One region of the Ammoniphilus soli genome, then DNA from elsewhere that is predicted to be linked to it. Evidence: riboswitches for the same ligand, from Rfam matches in the RefSeq annotation. Region 1 holds a riboswitch; the other holds the start of a gene.
What was found. A riboswitch is a leader RNA that binds a small molecule or an ion and turns the genes downstream of it on or off. The one in region 1 is predicted to bind thiamine pyrophosphate.
Positions count from the first base shown of each region.

Region 2: it holds a riboswitch for thiamine pyrophosphate, as region 1 does, so the genes downstream of both, thiC (phosphomethylpyrimidine synthase ThiC) here and ABLT31_RS10650 (acetylornithine deacetylase) in region 1, are expected to answer to the same signal.

Region 1 is NZ_JBEGDL010000004.1:63,761-67,603, forward strand. It holds gene tenA (thiaminase II) at 1-341, opposite strand, end outside; gene ABLT31_RS10650 (acetylornithine deacetylase) at 342-1,628, opposite strand; TPP riboswitch at 1,749-1,852, opposite strand; gene ABLT31_RS10655 (3-oxoacyl-ACP reductase) at 1,855-2,631, opposite strand; gene ABLT31_RS10660 (ABC transporter substrate-binding protein) at 2,640-3,680, opposite strand; gene ABLT31_RS10665 (ABC transporter permease) at 3,677-3,843, opposite strand, start outside.
Region 2 is NZ_JBEGDL010000003.1:150,145-153,987, reverse strand. It holds gene thiC (phosphomethylpyrimidine synthase ThiC) at 152-1,906, opposite strand; TPP riboswitch at 2,034-2,144, opposite strand; gene ABLT31_RS08225 (FAD-dependent oxidoreductase) at 2,206-3,453, opposite strand; gene ABLT31_RS08220 (hypothetical protein) at 3,704-3,843, shown strand, end outside.

The DNA.
Region 1 (3,843 bases):
CGGGTATAGGCCAGATTGATCGGGGTAGCCTTTGTATCCTCCAGCTCCTGGCGGGTGATGCCAAAGCGCTCCGCGTACTGGCGGTGAAGCTCCATTTCCCCATGCAGGGTTTCATGGAGCAGCTTGGCGAACCAGGCCATTGAGTCCAGGTCCCTCGCTTTCATGGATCCCAAAGCGAACATCTTCGCGTAATCGATCAAGTAAACGTAATCCTGCTTCATGTAATATTCAAACGATTCCCGGGGCAGGCTCCCATCTCCCAAACCGCGGACAAAGGGATGGGCATGGGTTTTCCCCCATACCGGGCGGACCTTTTCATAGAGGCGCTCTGAAAATTTCATCTATTCTTCTCCCTTTCTTGTATTGCACCATTCGGCGATGAATATCGCCATGATCTTGGCGAATTCCACAAGCTGTCGCAATTCCAGCTTTTCGTCTACAGCATGGGCATCCTCCAGCTTGCCGGGACCATAAAGGACGGTAGGAATTCCGGCCCTGCCGAGCCAGCCCGCATCCGTTACGGTGGTTGTCATGCCGACGACCGGAGCCGCTTTTTCCACTTCTTCATGAACCGATCCAAGAAGAACGGTTCCAGGGTGAAGAGGATCCACTTCAAAGGAAGGAAAAATCTCTCCCCTTTCCTCTATCATCGACTTTCCTCCCCATCGGAACTGCGGCGGATGATCCCTCAGCCAAGGATCGGCAGCAGCCACTTGCAGGATGTGGGTCTCGATTTCGCGGACCACATCTTCAAAGGATTCATTGGGATAAAAGTGAACGGTAATCCAAAGCGAACAGCGGTCGGCAACAAAGGCGGCATGCCTTCCCCCTTCAATGACAGCCGGATTGATCGTATTCGTCCCCGGCGGAAATCCAGGGTAGCTCTTCGTGACCGCCCAATGGCGTTCCAGGTCCTGCAAGCCCGAGATGATTTTCGCCATTTTCTCGATGGCACTTGCTCCATGAACGCCGCCGCCGGCATGAATCATATTCCTGCGGACGCCGTCATGATGGGTTTCTTTGCTTTGTACCGTGATCCATCCGGTAATCACGCCGCCTTGTCCCTGGATATGCAGATCGCTTGTGTCGACCACCACAGCAAAGTCTCCCGTATACCCTCGCTCCAGGCACGATAAGGTACCCGCTTCCCCGGCTTCCTCCCCAATGACGGACTGGAACTGAAGATCGCCTTTGAGGTTAACCCCGAGGTCCTGCAAGATCTTTACCGCGAACAGGGAAGCCGCCATGCCGCCTTTCATATCCGCTACCCCGCGCCCATACACATAGCCTTCCTTTTGCGTCAATCGGAAAGGATCGCAGCTCCACTCCGAATCATCTCCTACTTCGGCTACATCCATATGTCCATTGATGATCAAACTCCTGTAGTCCGCTCCATCCTTTCCCTTCAAGACCCCAACGACATTGGGATCCCCGGGGTAAACGTCCCAGCTATCGACTTCGAACTGAAGTCCTTTAAGGATACCTGCTAAATAGTTTTGCGCCTCCTCCGTATTTCTTGCGGGCGGACTTACGGTAGGATAAGAAATCAACGCGGCCAACAGCTCGAGGAGTTCCCCTTTTCTCGCTTCCACTTCCTTTGATACGAGCTCCTTCAGATTCAAGATCATGCTGTCCAATCTATCAGCCCCCTTTGTAAGTTTGTTTATGCAAAGCCTCTTGATGTAACCATAAAAAAACCGCTATCCACAATCTGGAAAGCGGTAAAGATCTATGCAGGCTATGTGCCCGGCTTCAATCTTCCACTTTCCTACGCTGGCATGAACCAGATCAGGTTCTAAGGGTTCGAAACTCCGTTCCATCTCAGCCCGCAAGGACCCCCCCAGTGGTATTTATTTACTTCATTGTAAACCCGCCATCGACGACTAAACATTGCCCGGTCACAAACCTAGACCATTCGCTGGCGAAATATAGCACGCTGCCTGCAATATCTTCCGGGCGAGCAATTTTCCGGAGTGGGGTTTGCGAAATGATGCTGTCCTTCACTTCTTCCTTTGTCATTCGACTGGCATCCGTCGGATAAACTATTCCCGGCGCCACGCAATTCACCGTAATGCCAAACGGCCCTAAATCGGCAGCCAGGTTTTGGGAATAGCTAAGGAGTGCTCCTTTCGCTGTGGTGTAATCGTGGTAAGGAACGACCGGACGGTAAACCAAATTGCTGACCATGTTGATAATCCGCCCGAAACCGTTCGCCTTCATTCCCGGAATGGCGTGCTTGCATACGTGGAAGGAGCCCTTCAGGGATCCATCCAATTGCCTCTGATAATCCTCCCATTCCACTTCCCAGGCCATTTTCCGCTGATCCGGATCGAATCGGTAATGGTGAAGCGCGTTATTTACGACAATATCCAAAGAAGAGAATTCATCTGTTATTTCTTCAATTAATTGCTGAACCTCTGTCTCGTCCGTGACATCTCCCCGAAGAGCCATCGATTCAATCCGGTATTCCTGGCTTAAGCGATTGGCTAACCGTTCAGCCCGATCGCGATTCTGAACATAATTAATGATAACGACGGCTCCCTGCTGCGCAAAAGACTCGGCAATAGCCGCACCGATACCCCGGCTGGAACCGGTGACCAATACTACCTTTCCCTTCAGATTAAGCTCCATACGGTCACCTACTTCAGCTGCTTGACCAGATCATTCGTGAACAAACTGTCCATTCCGACCGGCCCTTTCAATAGGCCCATTTTCACATAGGCAGCTTCCACTTCCTTCAGGATATCTCCGTTCAGCCAACCCAGCCCTTTTTCTTCCATTTCCTCGTTGACGGAAACAGCGTTCCTGATTTTAATAATCTCGAGGTTTCGTCCTTCATCTTTCCCGTCAATGGCTGCCTGAACAGCTGCCTTTGCTGCTTCCTCCGGATGTTCCATGGTATATTTCACACTATCCCGATAGACCTGAAGGAATTTCACAAGCATCTCTTTCTTTTCATTGAACGTTTTCTCGGTGACGACAAACACATCGGATGGCGTGTTGAGCACTTCTTTGACATGCATTACGTTCACATCGCCCAAACCTTTTTGCGAGGCGTCATAGAGTCCCGTATCGGTAGCTGCCGTAGCGTCAACCTGCTTGTTCATTAGCGGCCCGAAGTTGAGCACCCCAGCTTCAATGATCGTTACATCGTTTTCCGATATTCCCGCTTCGGAAAGAAGTACTTTCAAGTTCTGGTAAGTACCGCTGCTCAAGCTGTACACGCCGATATTCTTCCCTTTCAGATCCTCAATCTTAGTAATGTTGCTTTCTTTCAGGGAAACAAGATTAAATACGTTTTCGGGATAAATGTTGTAGATGATTTTGAGCTTCTCTCCTTTTTCAGCGGCTAGCATAACAGCTTCCACATTGGCAAAAGCAATGTCAGCATTTCCTGCAATGATGTTCTTTACGGCATCTCCGCCACCCGCTCCGGGAATATACTCAAACTCCAAGCCGGCATCCTGGAACCACCCCTTCTCTTGGGCGAGGTACAGATTCGCCTGCTCAGCGATCGGCTTGCTCCAGGAAGCCATGCGCACCTTTTCGGTATCAGCAGCTTGCATCTCCGTCTTGGCCTCCGCAGGCGCAGGCTGGGCCACAGGCTGGCTGCTCCCGCATCCAGCCAGACCCAAAGCGGCTAGCAGGGTAATGACTGATAATGTAATGGACTTTTTCAAGGTTTACTCCTCCGAGCATAGTAGTATTTTTTAAAAAATAGCCGTTCGATAAGATAGATTGCCTGATAGAGAAGAATGCCCATCAGAGTTAGCAAAATAAACACGGAAAACATCAGCGGCGTGTCCATCATCCCCTGGGCGACGATGATGAGCGCCCCTAAGC
Region 2 (3,843 bases), on a different contig from region 1:
TTTCGGGCAAGTTTTCATTAATTCGCTAGAAACGAATTCATGCACACATTTACTTTGAAGTGAAATAAGTTCTTCTCTGAGTCGTTGAGTTCTTTTTTCTAACTCCCTGATTGATTCCAACAGCTCTGAGGCTTTTATCTCATTCGCAGCATTACCCATAAATCTTGCTTCCTCTTTCCCTGAATTCTTTGGACTTTTCCTTCATTCCTTCCTCTAAAGCATACTCCTCGCGAATCGTATGCGTAATTTTCATACTGCAAAACTTAGGCCCGCACATCGAACAAAAATGTGCACTCTTAGCACCTTCAGCAGGCAGGGTTTCATCATGATATTCCATAGCGCGTTCTGGATCGAGGGATAGATTGAATTGATCCCTCCAACGAAAATCAAATCGGGCTTTGGATAAGGCGTTGTCGCGGGTCTGAGCGTGGGGGTGTCCCTTAGCCAGATCTGCTGCATGGGCTGCGATTTTGTAAGTAATAATGCCCGTCCTTACATCTTCTTTATTTGGCAGCCCCAGGTGTTCTTTTGGCGTTACATAGCAAAGCATGGACGTCCCCATCCACCCTATCATGGCAGCTCCAATTGCCGACGTGATGTGATCATAACCAGGTGCAATGTCAGTAGTTAAGGGCCCAAGGGTGTAAAAAGGCGCCTCGTGGCAAATCTCAAGCTGCAAATCCATATTTTCCTTTATCTTGTGCATCGGAACATGGCCCGGTCCTTCGATCATGACCTGCACATCATGTTTCCAGGCAATTTTCGTTAGTTCTCCTAATGTTTCCAGTTCAGCAAATTGGGCTTCATCATTGGCATCGGCGATGGAACCAGGACGGAGGCCATCCCCTAAGGAGAAAGAAACATCATAGGCTTTCATAATCTCACAGATTTCTTCAAAATGAGTATAAAGGAAATTTTCTTCGTGATGGGCTAGACACCAAGCGGCTAAGATCGATCCTCCTCTGGAAACAATACCTGTGACACGTTTGGCGGTCAACGGAATATATCGCAGCAGTACACCAGCGTGAATGGTAAAGTAATCAACCCCTTGCTCAGCTTGTTCGATAAGGGTATCGCGGTAAATTTCCCATGTCAGATCTTCCGCTTTTCCGTTTACTTTTTCTAATGCCTGATAAATGGGTACAGTGCCCACGGGAACCGGTGAGTTGCGGATAATCCACTCCCGGGTGGTATGAATATTTTTCCCTGTGGACAGATCCATAATGGTATCGGCGCCCCAGCGAGTAGCCCAGACCATTTTCTCCACTTCCTCCTGAATGGATGAGGTAACAGCTGAGTTTCCGATGTTGGCATTGATTTTCACGTGAAAGTTGCGGCCGATTATCATTGGTTCAGATTCCGGGTGGTTGATGTTAGCGGGTATAATGGCTCTTCCTTCCGCCACTTCCTTCCTGACGAATTCCGGAGAAAGCCCCTCGCGAATCGCTATAAATTCCATTTCGGGTGTCGTGATCCCTTGCCGGGCATAGTGAAGCTGAGTGACGTTCCTGCCTGGCTTTGCCCGTAAGGGGTTGCGCTTTAGACCCGGAAAAACCTCGCGATTGGCCGGTTCGCTTTGTTCCTTGAATCCATCATCCTCAGGCTTAATTTCACGGCCTGTATATTCCTCCACATCACCTCGTTCCATAATCCAGCCGCGGCGTACGGCAGGTAGTCCTTGATGAATATCAGGGGCTTGGGTAGCGTCGGTATATAAGCCGCTCGTATCATATACTCTTACCGGTTCGTTTTCTGTTTCCCCAAAGCTGTTTACCGTTGGAGATAGCATGATCTCTCGCATAGGGACACGAATTTCCTCACGAGACCCTTGCACATACACCTTTTGACTGCCTGGAAACGGTTGGATAATGGGAGACACAATGATTGGTTTGGTAGAATTGGACATAAAAAAACCTCCTATTTTAAAAGATTCTAATCATTTTGAACCTTTCATGGAGGCGGAAGAAACACAAATGAAAATAGCCGCATTGGTTACATGCGGCGTATGGTCATACGTGTGCTGTCAAATAGACAAAGCTGTAAGATCACATTCCTCCGCTGGCATTATCCAGTTCAGGTTCAACGGTCGATAACGGTATAGATATCCTCTCAGCCTGGTTCCCCAAGCTCCCGCAATAAGACTTATGAAGTTTTACAAAAATAAGAATATCATGGAAGTAATGTCTTGGCAATCCTTTTTTTAATTTAGCTATATTGAGGGCGCATTTTCGCTCTCTTATTCACGTGCTGATCGGCACCAAGTGCAGCAATAGCGCCATCTGCGGCGGAAATAACCGCTTGCTTAATCGGCGTACGGCGAGCATCCCCACCAGCAAAAACGCCATCCACACTTGTGCGAAGATATTCATCGACCACTACATAACCTTCTTCATCACGCTGTACGGCATTCTTAAGGAAGTCAGTTCCTGGCTTCATCCCTGCAAGGTATAAGAATACACCATCGACATCCCATGTCACTTCATTCTTCTGGTCATCCTGAATTACCAATTTTTCCACCTTGTTTCCTCCGGTAATCTCCTTCAAACGGTGCTTATAGTAGATTTTTACGTTTGGCTTTTGCTCTAGTTCGGATATGTCTACTTCACCCTTGAATTGGTTAATCGGCACGACGAGGCGGACTTCTTTACAAAACTTGGATAAAGCTTCTGCTTCATGAACAGCCTCTTCCGTTTCCCCCACAACCGCTACGGTACGGTCTTGGAAGAAAGCAGCATCACATGTGGAACAGTAGCTCACTCCACGGCCGGTAAATTCTTCTTCCCCTTTAATTTTATTGAGAGGTGCTTTAGCTCCAACGCCTATAAACACGCTTTTAGCTTTGATCGTACCTTCCGGCACTTCAAGCTTTTTCACTTCCGGGTCAGAAAAATCTACACTCAATACGTTCGTACGTACAAATTTTGTCCCGAAGTCTTTGGCTTGCAGTTGCATTTGCTGCAGCAGCTCTAATCCTGTCACCTCTCCACGCACACCAGGATAGTTCGCTATCTTATGCGTGATTGCCAATGTTCCGGCGGCAGGAGCTTTATCAATGACTAATACATTCAACTTCCCGCGAGAAGCGTAAATGGCTGCGGAAGTACCAGCAGGTCCCCCGCCAATCGCTACAAGATCATAGACTTGATCCAAAATTTCAGCATTTACTTGAGTGAAAATTTCTTCTTCCTTCTTCGCCTCAGTTGACGATGGCGTCGGCTCGTCAGTTATTCCTAAATACTGCTTCATTTTATTTGGTCTATAACCAATAAAAGTTTCTCCATCAATGATTGTAACAGGAGCAGAAAAAATTCCCATAGCATGAAGATCATCAAAAAACTGTGGATTTTCCGTTACGTTTCGATTCTCGTATTCTATTCCCCAATTTTTAAGATCATTTTTTATTTTTTCGCAATAAGGACACCCAGTGCTGCTATATAAAATTGCTCTTGGCATTATAACCACTCCATTTCTTATTTCTAACTAATACTAGTTTATAATAATTACATTTAAAATTCAAGTGTTTTTTTCTTTAAGTCCCTATTTGATTTATCTCCTATGTATTTTGCCACTTTATCATCTGATTACCCTATGGAATGGAACGATGGGAGAAGAAGAGTTTGGTTAGTTTGGGGTTAGTCTGTATTTTTTTGTCGTCTTCAACAAAACCTACTAAGAAGAAATCATACATGAGGTGAGACACATTATGGACGTGTTTACTCTGCTTGTGGCCATTGTCATCCTGGTTCTAAGTGCGGGGTTAGTCTTGTCGCTTCGGATTCGTGCAAGACAGAAAAGCGAAATAGATACCGGCGTCAGTGATAAGATCAAGTCGAATCCTGTATT